2 regions of the Streptomyces sp. P5F9 genome follow, and region 1 is predicted to be linked to the other one. Evidence: riboswitches for the same ligand, from Rfam matches in the RefSeq annotation. Region 1 holds a riboswitch; the other holds the start of a gene.
The links. A riboswitch is a leader RNA that binds a small molecule or an ion and turns the genes downstream of it on or off. The one in region 1 is predicted to bind glycine.
Positions count from the first base shown of each region.

Region 2: another riboswitch for glycine. It lies ahead of gcvT (glycine cleavage system aminomethyltransferase GcvT); the one in region 1 lies ahead of gcvP (aminomethyl-transferring glycine dehydrogenase).

Region 1 is NZ_JBXVPZ010000231.1:7,991-15,032, forward strand. Features, by position in the region: gene modA (molybdate ABC transporter substrate-binding protein) at 1-286, shown strand, start outside; gene modB (molybdate ABC transporter permease subunit) at 283-1,140, shown strand; gene AC31A1_RS30480 (ABC transporter ATP-binding protein) at 1,190-2,263, shown strand; gene gcvP (aminomethyl-transferring glycine dehydrogenase) at 2,404-5,289, opposite strand; glycine riboswitch at 5,478-5,573, opposite strand; gene AC31A1_RS30490 (PRC-barrel domain-containing protein) at 5,688-6,059, shown strand; partial or broken gene AC31A1_RS30495 (DNA polymerase IV) at 6,569-7,042, opposite strand, start outside.
Region 2 is NZ_JBXVPZ010000024.1:10,378-17,419, reverse strand. Features, by position in the region: gene gcvH (glycine cleavage system protein GcvH) at 1-307, opposite strand, end outside; gene gcvT (glycine cleavage system aminomethyltransferase GcvT) at 419-1,546, opposite strand; glycine riboswitch at 1,581-1,690, opposite strand; glycine riboswitch at 1,691-1,790, opposite strand; gene AC31A1_RS07080 (AAA family ATPase) at 1,940-2,623, shown strand; gene AC31A1_RS07075 (enhanced serine sensitivity protein SseB) at 2,688-3,473, shown strand; gene AC31A1_RS07070 (enhanced serine sensitivity protein SseB C-terminal domain-containing protein) at 3,630-4,424, shown strand; gene AC31A1_RS07065 (ABC transporter permease) at 4,768-5,766, shown strand; gene AC31A1_RS07060 (ABC transporter substrate-binding protein) at 5,820-7,042, shown strand, end outside.

The DNA.
Region 1 (7,042 bases):
GTTGAAGCTCACCCCGGTGTCGTACGAGGCGGACGTCAAGAGCGCCCTGACGAAGGTGGAGCTGAAGGAGGCCGACGCGGCGGTCGTCTACAAGACCGATGTGCACGCCGCCGGCAGCAAGGTCCAGGGCGTGGAGTTCCCCGAGTCCGCCGGCGCCATCAACGACTACCCGATCGTCCTCCTCAAGAACGCGCCGAACGCCGTCGCCGCCAAGGCGTTCATCGCACTGGTGCAGTCCGCCGAGGGCCAGAAGGTGCTGTCCGCGGCGGGCTTCCTCAAGCCGTGACCCGGCTCGACACCTCCGACGCCGCGGCCGAGACCCTCAAGGGCGGTCCGCGGCGCCGCCGTGTCCGGACGACAGGCCGCGGGGTGCCGCTCCCCCTGCTGGTCCCCGCGCTCGTGGGCCTGGCGTTCCTGCTCCTCCCCCTGATCGCCCTTCTCGTACGGGCCCCGTGGCGGTCCCTCCCCTCTCAGCTGACCAGCACGGAGGTCTGGCAGGCACTCCAACTCTCCCTGTTCAGCGCGACCGCGGCGACGGCCGTGAGCCTGGTCCTGGGCGTACCGCTGGCCTGGGTGCTGGCCCGCACGGAGTTCCCGGGCCGTGGCTTCCTCCGCGCCCTGGTGACCCTCCCCCTGGTCCTGCCCCCGGTGGTGGGAGGCGTGGCGCTCCTCTTGGCCCTCGGCCGCAACGGCGTCGTAGGCCAGTGGCTGGACTCATGGTTCGGCATCACGCTCCCCTTCACCACGACCGGCGTCGTGGTCGCCGAGGCGTTCGTCGCGATGCCGTTCCTGGTCATCAGCGTCGAGGGCACCCTGCGCGCCGCGGACCCCCGCTACGAAGAGGCGGCCCAAACCCTCGGCGCCTCCCGCTTCACCGCGTTCCGCCGGGTCACACTCCCCCTGATCGCCCCGGGCATCGCGGCGGGCGCGGTCCTCGCCTGGGCCCGCGCACTGGGCGAGTTCGGCGCGACGATCACTTTCGCCGGCAACTTCCCCGGCCGCACCCAGACCATGCCGCTCGCGGTCTACTTGGCCCTGCAGAACGACCCGGAAGCGGCCATCGCGTTGAGCCTGGTCCTCCTGGCCGTGTCGATCGCGGTTCTGGCGGGCCTACGGGACCGCTGGATGACCACATCATGAGCAACATCCGTACGACCGCCCGCACATCAGCCCCCTGGACGTGCACGCCATGACCGACACCACCGACGTCGAACTCACCGGCGCCCAGGGCCTCGACGCCCATCTCGTCGTGAACCGCGGCACGTTCCGCCTGGACGTAGAACTGACCGCCGCCCCCGGAGACGTCGTAGCCCTGCTCGGCCCGAACGGCGCAGGCAAGACCACAGCACTCCGCGCCCTGGCGGGCCTGGTCCGCCTGACGGACGGTCACCTACGGCTGGACGGCGCGGAGTTGGACCGCACACCACCGGAGTCCCGCCCGGTGGGAGTCGTCTTCCAGGACTATCTGCTGTTCCCCCACCTGACCGCACTCGACAACGTCGCCTTCGGCCCACGCTGCCAGGGCGCGACGAAGGCGGAGTCCCGTGCGGTGGCCGCCGAGTGGCTGGACCGCATGGGCCTCGCCGAGCACGCGGCCGCCAAGCCCCGCAGACTCTCCGGCGGCCAGGCCCAACGCGTCGCCGTGGCAAGGGCGTTGGCGACCCGCCCGCGCCTGCTCCTCCTCGACGAACCCCTGGCCGCCCTGGACGCCCGCACCCGCCTCGACGTACGGGCCCAACTCCGCCGCCACCTGGCCGAGTTCGAGGCGGTGGCGGTCCTGGTCACCCACGACCCCCTGGACGCCATGGTGCTGGCCGACCGCCTGGTCGTGATCGAGCACGGCACGATCGTCCAGGAGGGCACCCCCGCCGACATCGCCCGCCACCCGCGCACGGACTACATCGCCCAACTCGTAGGCCTCAACCTCTACAAGGGCCGGTCCGACGGCCACACGGTCACCCTCGACACCGGCCCCACGATCACCACCACGGAGGACCTCCAGGGCGAGGTCTTCGTAGCGTTCCCGCCGAGCGGCGTAACTCTCTACGGCGACCGCCCCACCGCCGCCAGCGCCCGCAACCTCTGGCCCTGCAAGGTGGCGGGCCTGGAAACCCACGGCGACCAGATCCGCGTAGACCTGACCGGCGAACTCCCCCTGACCGCCGACCTCACGACGGTTGCGGCGGCCGAACTGGACTTGCACCAGGGCGCGTTGGTCTGGGCAACGGTCAAGGCAACGCAGACGCACGCGTACCCGGCTTGAGTGGTCCCGCGCCCCCATAGGGGCGCGGGAGTGTGTCGGCGAAATCGACCCCGGTCCGACAGCGCCCCAAAGGGGCGCGGGGAACGGCGCGACCAGCCACAACGAACCCGCGCCCGAAGTCCGGTCAACCAGCGGAGCGCCTAGTCCTCGTACGCATCCAACGGCGGGCAGGAACACACCAGGTTCCGGTCCCCGAAGGCCTGGTCGATCCTGCGCACCGGCGGCCAGTACTTGTCAGCGACGGACACCCCGGCCGGGAAGACAGCCTCCTCGCGCGAGTACGCGTGCTCCCAATTCCCGCCGAGCGCGGACGCGGTGTGCGGCGCGTTCCGCAACGGGTTGTCCTCAGCCGGCCACTCCCCCGCCCCGACCCTCTCGATCTCCCCACGAATGGCGATCATCGCCTCGCAGAACCGGTCCAGCTCGATCAGGTCCTCGGACTCGGTCGGCTCGATCATCAGCGTGCCGGCCACCGGGAACGACATCGTCGGCGCGTGGAAGCCGTAGTCGATGAGCCGCTTGGCGATGTCGTCGACGCTGACGCCGGTCGCCTTGCTGATCGGCCGCAGATCGATGATGCACTCGTGCGCGACGAGCCCACCGGGCCCGGTGTAGAGCACGGGGTAGTGCGGCTCAAGGCGCTTGGCAATGTAGTTGGCGCTGAGCACAGCCACCTGCGTGGCCCGCTTCAGCCCCTCGCCGCCCATGAGTCGGACGTACGCCCAGGAGATCGGCAGGATCCCGGCGGAACCCCAGGGAGCCGCCGAGATCGGCCCAACTCCCGTCTCCGGCCCGGCCGCAGGCTGCAACGGGTGGTTCGGCAGATACGGCGCGAGGTGCGCGCGCACCCCGACCGGCCCGACACCCGGACCACCGCCGCCGTGCGGAATGCAGAACGTCTTGTGCAGATTCAGATGCGAGACATCCCCGCCGAAGTGCCCCGGCTTGGCAAGCCCCACAAGGGCGTTGAGGTTGGCGCCGTCGACGTAGACCTGCCCGCCGGCTTCGTGCACCTGCGCACAGATGTCGGCGACGTGCTCCTCGAACACACCGTGCGTGGACGGGTAAGTGATCATCAGCACCGACAGCTCGTCGCGGTACTGCTCGATCTTCGCCCGCAGATCCTCGACGTCGATCTCACCGTCCTCGGCGGTCTTCACGACGACGACCTTCATTCCGGCCATCACAGCGCTCGCGGCATTGGTGCCGTGCGCGGACGACGGGATGAGGCAGACAGTCCGCTGCTCGTCCCCGTTGGCCCGGTGGTACCCGCGTACGGCGAGCAGCCCGGCCAACTCGCCCTGCGAACCGGCATTCGGCTGCAACGACACCTTGTCGTACCCGGTGACCTCGGCGAGCCGCTCCTCCAACTCCCGGATGAGCGTGAGGTATCCCTGCGCCTGCTCGGCGGGCGCGAAGGGGTGCAGCTGCCCGAACTCGGGCCAGGTGACCGGCTCCATCTCGGTGGTCGCGTTGAGCTTCATGGTGCAGGAACCGAGCGGGATCATGCCCCGGTCGAGCGCGTAGTCCCGATCGGCGAGCCGACGCAGATACCGCAGCATCGCGGTCTCGGAACGGTGGTCCCGGAACACGGGGTGCGTGAGGTACGCGTCGGTCCGCAGCAGCCCCTCGGGCAGCGTGTCCTCGGCGGACACGTCGAGCGCCTCGATGTCCCCGTCGACCCCGAACGCGGTCCATACGGCGGCCAGTTGAGCGCGGGTGGTGGTCTCGTCGCAGGCGATGGACACCTGGTCGGCGTCCACGAGGCGCAGGTTGACGCCGTCCTCGCGCGCGGCCGCGACGACCTCGGCGGCCCGGCCGGGAACGCGCGCGGTCACGGTGTCGAAGTAGCCGCCGTGCACGACCTCGACGCCGCCTGCGGTGAGGCCCGCGGCAAGGATCGTGGCGTACCGATGCGTCCGCCGCGCGATGCCCTTCAGCCCCTCGGGCCCGTGGTAGACGGCGTACATACCGGCCATCACCGCGAGAAGCACCTGGGCGGTGCAGATGTTGCTGGTGGCCTTCTCGCGGCGGATGTGCTGCTCGCGCGTCTGCAGGGCGAGGCGGTAGGCCTTGTGTCCGTCGGCGTCGACGGAGACGCCCACGAGCCGCCCGGGCAGGCTGCGCGCGAACTTCTCGTGCACCGCCATGTAACCGGCGTGTGGCCCGCCGAAGCCCATCGGCACCCCGAACCGCTGCGTCGTACCGACCGCGATGTCCGCCCCCAGCTCACCCGGCGACTTCAGCAGCGTCAGCGCGAGCAGATCGGCGGCAACGGTGACGAGCGCGCCGAGCGCGTGCGCCTGCTCGATCAGCGGCTTGATGTCGCGTACGGCACCGGAGGCGCCCGGGTACTGGACCAGCACGCCGTTGATCTCGCGCTCGGCGATCTCGGCCGGGATGCCCTCGCTGAGGTCGGCGACGACGACCTCGACACCGGCCGGCTCGGCGCGGGTCTCGATCACGGCGATGGTCTGCGGCAGCGCGTCCGCATCGACCAGGAAGAGGCCCTTCTTGTTCTTGCCCATGCGCCGCGACAGCGCCACGGCCTCCGCGGCGGCGGTCCCCTCGTCGAGCAGCGACGCACCGGAGGTCGGCAGCCCGGTCAGATCGGCGACCATGGTCTGGAAGTTCAGCAGGGCTTCGAGCCGCCCCTGGGAGATCTCCGGCTGATACGGCGTGTAGGCCGTGTACCAAGCCGGGTTCTCCATGACGTTGCGCAGGATCACGGGCGGGGTGAACGTCCCGTAGTATCCGAGCCCGATCATGGAACCGAGGACCTCGTTGCGGTCCGCGAGGGAGCGCAGCTCGGCCAGCACCTCGGCCTCGGTACGGGCGTCCGGCAGATCGAGGGCGTCGGCGTTCTTGATCACATCCGGGACCGCGGCGGCCGTGAGCTCGTCGAGCGAGCCGTATCCGACCTGCGCGAGCATCTTGGCCCGCGCTTCCTGGTCGGGCCCGATGTGGCGCTGCTCGAACGGGATGCCCTGTTCGAGCTCGGAGAGCGGAATACGAGGGACAGTCATCAGGGAGGCCTCCTGGTCGGACACGACCTTCGAGGGCACCACGACAGCGGGGTGCCGGACGGCCTCCCCCTCTGTCATCTCAACCTGAGAGCTTCACCGGGCATCCCGAAGGAACCCGGTTTTCACCGTCGGTGAGAGCGAAAACCGTCGACACCGTCGACGACACCCGCCCTGCTTTCCAGAGTGACCTCGTCCGTGCGGTACGTGGGCCTGAGAGATTCCGGGGAGGATTTGCTCCTTCGGCGCCTCCGATGAAGTCTGGAGGACTCTCCCGCACGGGGTCAGCAGCCGATGGCCAGCCTACCAGCGAGCGTTGAAGCCGGGCTTTCGAGTGGCCACCTTCCCCAATGTGCTCTTTTGTAGTGCTTACGGATGAGTTGCGACCAGGAGGAGGGCCCGTGCAGACCGATATCGATCCGCGCAACCTGATCGGCCGCAAGGCGTTCGACCGCACCGGCGCCAAGATCGGCACGATCGACGAGGTCTACCTCGACGACGCGACCGGCGAACCGGAGTGGGCGGCCATACGCACCGGCCTGTTCTCCAGAGACGCCTTCGTCCCCCTGGAGCCCAGCGAACTGATCGAGGGGACCCTGCACATCCCCTTCGACCGCTCCCTGATCAAGGACGCCCCCGACTTCGGCGTAGGCCGCCACCTCTCCCCGGACCAGGAACTCCAGCTCTACCACCACTACGGCCTCGACGTGGGCCCACCCCCATCGCTCCCGGACCACGACTTCGGCAAACTGGCGGGCTCCGACGACACGTGACCGGGTTCGGCGGGCGGGGCGTCACTGTGTCTTGGAGTCTCCGGGCGTCGCGTGTCCGGGGGCGTTGATACGGCGGTCGGTCGGGGTATCCGGCTTCGGCGCCACCAAGGGCGTCGGCGCAGCAAGCCTGACGCTGGAACGCCACGCGTCGTCCGGTGACACCGGCACGCCCTGCGAAACGCCGGGACCCGGCTCGGCCGACGGCAGCGGGTGGTCAGCTGGCCCGACACCAGAACCCCGCGCAACCGACAGCAGCGGCTCGCTCTGCGGGACACCAGGGCCCGGCTCCACCAACGGCGTCAGTGTGTGGAAGGCACGACGTCGGAACGCCACGCGACCGACGGCAGCAGCTCAGCTCGCGGAACGCCGAGGCTCGGCACGACCGACGACAGCGGCGTGCCCCGCGGAACACCGTGACCTGGCTCCACCGACCGCACCGGCTCAGCAGGCCCGACACCGGAACCCCGCGCAACCGATGACAGCGACGCGGCAGCCGGGTCGTCGGGGCCTCAGCTTTCCAGGGGCGTCGACGCCGCAGGCAAGGCGTCAGGATGCCGCGCGGCCGACGCCGACAGCTCAGCAGGCAAGTCACCAGGACCCCGCGCCGACAACGGCAGCGCCTCACCCTGCGGGGCATCAGGGCCCAGCTCCACCGACGGCAGCAACTCGACAGGCGGCTCGTCGTTGCCTCGGCCCTCCGGGGCCGCCGGCGCCGCCGCAGGCAGGACATCCGGACGCCGCGCGACTGACGCCGACGACTCGATCGGCCGGTCGTCGGACCCCGGCGCCGCCAACGGCATCGGCTCCCCAGGCAAGTCACCCGGCTCCCGCCCCGCCAAAGGCAACGGTTCCTCCGACGGTTCACCAGAACCTCGCGCCACCGACGCAGGCACCGCACCGGGCAGCACATCAGGACGCCGCGTCACCAACGGCAACGGCTCCGCCAACTCCAGCTCAGGATCGTCGGTCCGGAACGTCCGCAC
Region 2 (7,042 bases), on a different contig from region 1:
TGAACAGCCAGCCGCCCTCGAAGGGGGCCGAGTTCACCAGCGACGGGTCGTTCACGACGTCCTCGTTGATCTCGGTGACCTCGCCGCCGACGGGCGAGTACAGGTCGGACACCGACTTCGTCGACTCCAGCTCACCGCAGGACTCGCCCGCGGTCACCGTGGAGCCGACGTCGGGGAGCTGGGCGTAGACGACATCGCCGAGCGCGTTGGCCGCGAACTCGGTGATGCCGACCGTCGAGACGCCGTCCTCGGCGACCGACAGCCACTCGTGCTCCTTGCTGTAGCGCAGCTGCTGGGGGTTGCTCATGGCCTGAATTCTCCTGTACGCGGGGGAGTGCTGATGAATGGGGGACTACGGAGGACATCGGCGGGCAGGGGCGATCCGCCCCGGGTCACAGACGTGACGCTACGACGACTGTCACTTCTCGCGCTTGTAGAACGGCAGCGCCACGACCTCGTACGGCTCGTGACTGCCCCGGATGTCCACGCCGACACCGGCCGTGCCCGGCGCCGAGTGCGCGGCGTCGACGTAGGCCATGGCGATGGGCTTGCCCAGCGTGGGGGAGGGGGCGCCGGAGGTGACCTCGCCGATCACCTGACCGTCCGCGACGACGGGGTACCCGGCGCGCGGGACCCGGCGGCCCTCGGCGACCAGTCCGACGAGGACGCGCGGGGGCTGCGAGGCGGCGCGTTCGGCGGCCGCCTCCAGGGCCGTACGCCCGACGAAGTCGCCGTCCTTCTCGAACTTCACGACCCGGCCGAGCCCGGCGTCGAAGGGGGTCAGCTCCGTGCTCAACTCGTGCCCGTACAGCGGCATGCCCGCCTCCAGGCGCAGCGTGTCCCGGCAGGACAGTCCGCAGGGGACCAGACCGACGCCCTCGCCGGCCTTGGTCAGCGCCTGCCACAGCTCGACGGCGTGCTCCGGCTTCACGAACAGCTCGAAGCCGTCCTCGCCGGTGTAGCCGGTGCGGGCGATCAGCGCGGGGACGCCCGCGACCGTGCCGGGCAGACCGGCGTAGTACTTCAGGCCGTCGAGGTCGGCGTCGGTGAGCGACTTGAGGATGCCGGGGGACTCGGGCCCCTGGACGGCGAGCAGGGCGTACGCGTCACGGTCGTCACGGACCACGGCGTCGAAGCCGTCGCTCCGCTCGGTGAGCGCGTCCAGCACCACCTGCGCGTTGGAGGCGTTGGCGACCACCATGTACGCGGTCTCGGCGAGCCGGTAGACGATGAGGTCGTCCAGGATGCCGCCGTCGGCCCGGCAGATCATGGTGTAGCGGGCGCGGACGAGGCCCACGGAGGCGATGTTGCCGACGAGGGCGTAGTTGAGGAGCTGGGCGGCCTGCGGTCCGGTGACCGTGATCTCGCCCATGTGGGAGAGGTCGAAGAGGCCGGCCTTCGTGCGGACGGCGAGGTGCTCGTCGCGCTCGGAGCCGTAGCGCAGCGGCATGTCCCAGCCGGCGAAGTCGGTCATCGTCGCACCGAGCGAGCGGTGCAGCGCGTCGAGCGCGGTGCGGCGCTTCTCAGGGGTGGCGGTACTGCTCATCGGTCGGTCTCCCAAGGCATGACGGCGAGGTCGTTCCTCCCCATCTGTCATCGGGACCTGAGAGGTTCGCCATGACCGCACGCGGAACATGGGTTGCACCTTGGGTGGGACCACCGTCGCTGGCGGTCCGCTTTTCAGATGTGCCTCGCCCGCGCGGTAACGGGGCCTGAGAGATTCAAGGGAGGGACTTGCTCCTTCGGCGCCCCAGGTGACGTACGACTGGGGACTCTCCCGCGCGGATTCAAGCGGCCGGTATGCAGTTAGGCGGCCACATCATCGCACAGGCTTTGTAACAGGCCTGTGGCTGGACGCGAACGGAACCGCGAGACACCGTGCATTACCTTCTCTTTACGTTCAGTGGGGAGAACCTTTCCTGACCCCGCAGGGAGGACGATCACGGTGACAAGGACCACGGCGTACGCCACGACCTCGGCCGTAGCGCTGCCCGAGCAGCCCTCGGCCCCGGCCAGGGAGGCATGCCCGGCCCGCCCGGTACCGACGGTCCGCGATCTCCGCGAGCGCGCCGGCCACAGCCCGCACGGACTCCGCTTCGGCCCCCGCGACCTGGTCGTCGTCACCGGCCTGCCCGGCAGCGGCAAGTCCACGCTGATGCGGCGCGCGGTGGCGGGCGGCGACGGCGTCCGAGTCGACAGTCAGGACACCCGGGACCGCTGGGACGCCCGCACAGCGGGAGTCCTGCCCTACGCGATCTACCGTCCCCTGGTCCGCCTCGCCCACTACGCCGGACTGCACCGCGTGCTCCGTTCCGCGTCCGGAGCCGTCGTGCACGACTGCGGTACGCAGACGTGGGTGCGCGGCTGGCTGGCCCGTGCCGCCGGGCGCCGGGGCGGCACGCTGCACCTGGTGTTCCTCGACGTCACCCCGGACACCGCGCTCGACGGCCAGCGCGAGCGGGGACGCGGAGTCTCGCGGTACGCGTTCCTGCGCCACCGCAGGGCCGCCGCCCGCCTGTTGCGCGCGGTGGAGCGCGGCGAGCTGCCGCACGGAGTGGGTTCGGTGGTCCTCCTGGACCGGGACGCGGCGGACGAGTTGCGCCGGATCGACTTCGCGGACTGAGCCGCTAGCCTTTTCAGCCACAGCAGGGTTACAGCAGGCGGTTTCACCAGCAGGCGGTAGGTAGATGGACTTCCCGGCGGACTTCCCCGGACAGGCGTACCCCCACCCCCATCCGCACGGCGGTTGGCCGGGCAACGAGCTGGAGGAGGTGCTCTCGACGTCCCTCGGCATGCCCTCGGCCGGCGGCCGGATCGTCGAGGTGCTCGGCCGCAGCTTCGTCTGGGTCCCGCTCCCCAGCGGCGGCGGCCCGCAGAGCGGTCCCCTGGACCTGCCGACGCTGGACATCGAGGGGCAGGCGTACGTCCCGGTCTTCAGCTCCGAGGAGCAGTTCCGCCAGGTCGTCGGCTCGCATCTGTCGTTCACGATCGCGCCGGCGGTGGAGTTCGCCCGCGGGCTGCCCCCGCAGGTCGGCATCGCGGTGAACCCGGGCGGCATGGTCGGCGTCCCGCTCCCGCCCCTCGCGGTGGCCGAGCTGTGCCGCATCGGCCGCACCGCCCTCGACGGCCCCACCAGCGGCGGCCGCGTCCGCCTCTTCGAACCCGACTGGCAGGACGACCCGGTCGACTTCCTCGCCGCGGCCTCCGCCGAGTTCGCCACCCTCGGCGTGGTCGCCTCGGCCCGCCGCTGCCTGGCCGCCATCGAAACGGCCGACCCGGTGATGTTCGTAGGCGTCGAACTCACCAACTGGGACGGCGACTTGAGAGCGGCCCCGATGGAAGCGCTTGCCCGAGCGCTGGGCCAGGTAACGGTCCAGTGGCAGGTCAACTTGGTTCTGCTCGACGTGACTCAAGACCCCGTGGCGGACTGGATGCGCCAGACGGTACGCCCCTTCTATACACAGGGTCACTAGAAGTTCCGAGAAGGGCAGCCAACTTAGGGGCGCGGGGAACTGCGCGCTCAGCCACAACGCACCGCCACTCGCGAACGCACACCAGGCCCCCACCCCTTGGGCGCTTAAGCTGGTCTCCAACGCAGGGCAACCAACCAGAAGAAGGGGCGGTACACGTTGAGCGCCAGCGGCAGCCGCACCGCGACCGGCCAGGTCGAGCACATGCTGCGCCAGGTGACGCCCGGGCGCTACGACGCCTACGAGGCGCTCCTGCGCGCCCTCGCGACCCCCCACTCCGGTCAGATCTGGATGCTCCTGTGGCACGGCCAGTCCGGCTCCCCGGACGCCCAGTACGGAAACATGCAGGTCGACACGTACGGCTACGCCCCCTGCGTCACCTCCGCCCAGGAACTGTCGGCGAGCGGCTGGAACCGCTCCTACGAGGTGGTCGACGGCCTGGACGTGGCCCGCACCCTCTACCCCGACCACTTCGGCCTCTGGCTCAACCCGCACGCGCCGGGCGGCGGCGTCGGCATCCCCTGGCTCGACCTCCGCCGGATCGCCACCGGCCTGGAACGCCAGCCGGCCGGGCCCCTGCGCCTGTCGGAACCGGGCATCGAGATCCCGCAGTTCTACGCCCTGCTCACGCAGAACGCCCACCGCACCCCGGCGGTCCGCGCGCTGCGCCGCGCCTGGGTGCAGCCCGCGCTCGGAGCGCCGTATCTCGCGATCGGTCTGGACGTCTACGACACCAGCCCCCCGGCCGTCGACTCGGTGCGCGGCATGATGCAGCAGTCGATCGGCGCGGTCCCCGACGGGCTGCCGGTCTCGACCGTGGCGATGTCCGACGACTACGACCCGGTGGCGCTGTGGCTGCGGGCGAACGCCCGCCCGTTCTACGACCGCGAGGCGCACGCGGCGCCCGCCCCGGCGGGTGGGTACGGCTACCCGCCCGTCCGTGGTGGATACTGAACCCGCGAGTCCTCTTCCCAGCTTCTCCGCAGGATTTACGTCTACGACACATTTCTTCGCGCGTAGACGGCGGCGTGGTGCCCCGAAAGACGTCGAATCTCCGTTCTGTCCAAAGTGCCCGGCGTCCGGGGGGCGTTACCCGCTGTTCGGATAACGGAATCCCTAGTTAAGCATCACGGTTGCGCATACTTTCGCCGTCAGGCCTGGCGGGTGATCGCAGCCACGCTGAAGACTCGCGACTCAGACACAGGGTCCGGGGACCCATGTCCACTGCAAGTCGACAAAGCCGCTAATCCGCGGCAGGCGTAAGCCGGTAACCACCGGCGAGAGGGGTCGGGTCACAGTGACCGCACCGATCGAGACCACGGGGGCGGAAGCCGGGGCGCAGCCGGAGGCTGTGCTCGCCGGCGCCGAGAAGGGGCAGATCGAGGGCCGTTCCCTTGGACAGATCGCCTGGACCCGGTTCAAGAAGGACAGAGTCGCCGTCGCCGGCGGTGTCATCGTCGTCCTGCTGATCCTGGTCGCGGCACTCTCCCGTCCGATCCAGTCGATGTTCGGGCTGGATCCCGACGCCTTCCACCAGAACCTGATCGACGCCAACACCTCGCTGCCCACGGGCGGTTGGGGCGGCATGAGCTGGGACCACCCGCTCGGCGTGGACCCGCAGTTCGGCCGGGACGTCGCCACCCGCATCCTCGAAGGCTCCTGGGTGTCGCTGGTGGTCGCCTTCGGCGCCACGATCCTGTCGAACGTGATCGGCACGATCCTCGGCGTCGTCGCCGGGTACTACGGCGGCCGGGTCGACTCGATCATCAGCCGCCTGATGGACACCTTCCTCGCCTTCCCCCTGCTGCTCTTCGCGATCGCCATCTCGGCGACCCTCCAGGGCGGCGCCTTCGGCCTCAACGGCCTGCCGCTGCACCTGAGCGTGCTGATCTTCGTCATCGGCTTCTTCAACTGGCCCTACCTGGGCCGGATCGTCCGCGGCCAGACCCTCGCCCTGCGCGAGCGGGAGTTCGTGGACGCCTCCCGGGGCATGGGCGCCAAGGCGCCGTACATCCTCTTCCGGGAGCTGCTGCCCAACCTGGTCGGCCCGATCATCGTCTACTCGACGCTGCTCATCCCGACGAACATCCTCTTCGAGGCGTCTCTCAGCTTCCTCGGGGTCGGTATCCAGCCCCCGCAGGCATCCTGGGGCGGCATGTTGCGGGACGCGGTCACCTATTACGAGGTCGACCCCGCGTACATGATCGTTCCCGGCCTCGCCATCTTCGTGACCGTCCTGGCGTTCAACCTGCTGGGCGACGGTCTCCGCGACGCTCTCGACCCCCGCAGCCGCTAGGGCCCGCACCCGAGAGTCCACCAAGTTTCCGACAATGGAGGAAGCAGACCATCATGCGAAGGTCAGCGCTGGCCGCAGTTGCGGCCATCGGCTCCGCGACACTGCTCATGGCAGGTTGCAGCAAGGCCGATGACAGTAAGAGTGACAACGGTACGAAGGCGGCTGGGGCCAACGCAGCGACCAAGGACGTCGTCAACGCCTCTACGCACAAGGGCGGGACGGTCACCTACGAACTGTCCGACGTCCCGGACTCGTTCGACCCGGGCAACACGTACTACGCGTACATGTACAACTTCAGCCGGCTGTACGCCCGTCCGCTGATGACGTTCGAGCCCGGCCCCGGTTCCAAGGGCAACACCCTGGTCCCGGACCTCGCCGCGAGCAAGGGTGTCTCCAGCGACGGCGGCAAGACCTGGACGTACAAGCTGCGTTCGGGCCTGAAGTACCAGGACGGCACGGCGATCACGTCCAAGGACGTCAAGTACGCCGTGGAGCGTTCGAACTTCGCGCGTGACGTGCTCTCCCTCGGCCCGAACTACTTCCAGCAGTTCCTGGTCGGCGGCAAGGACTACAAGGGCCCGTACAAGGACAAGAGCGCCGACGGCCTCAAGTCCATCGCGACCCCGGACGACACCACGATCGTCTTCCACCTGAACACGGCCTTCCAGGAGTTCGACTACCTGGTCGCGGCGCCGCAGACGGCTCCGGTGCCGCAGGCGAAGGACACCGGCGTCGACTACGTCAAGAACATCGTGTCCTCCGGCTCGTACCAGTTCCAGAGCTACCAGGACGGCAAGCAGGCCGTCCTCGTGCGCAACAAGAACTGGAACGCGGCGACGGACCCGCTGCGCAAGCAGTACCCGGACAAGATCGTCGTGAACCTGAAGGTCAACGCCGACACGATCGACAAGGACGTCCTCGCGGGCAACGCGATCGACATGGGCGGTACGGGTGTCCAGGCCGCGACTCAGGCGCAGCTGCTGACCTCCGCCGACAAGAAGGCGGGCACGGACAACACCTTCGGTGGCCGTCTCGTCTACATGGCGATCAACACCAAGGTGAAGCCGTTCGACAACGTGGCCTGCCGCAAGGCCGTCGAGTACGCCATCGACAAGGTCTCCGTGCAGACCGCCGAGGGCGGCCCGATCCGCGGTGAGATCGCCAGCACCGTCCTGCCGCCGGACATCACCGGCTACCAGAAGGCCGACCAGTACGCCACCACCGGCAACAAGGGTGACGTCGCCAAGGCCAAGGCGCAGCTGCAGGCCTGCGGCAA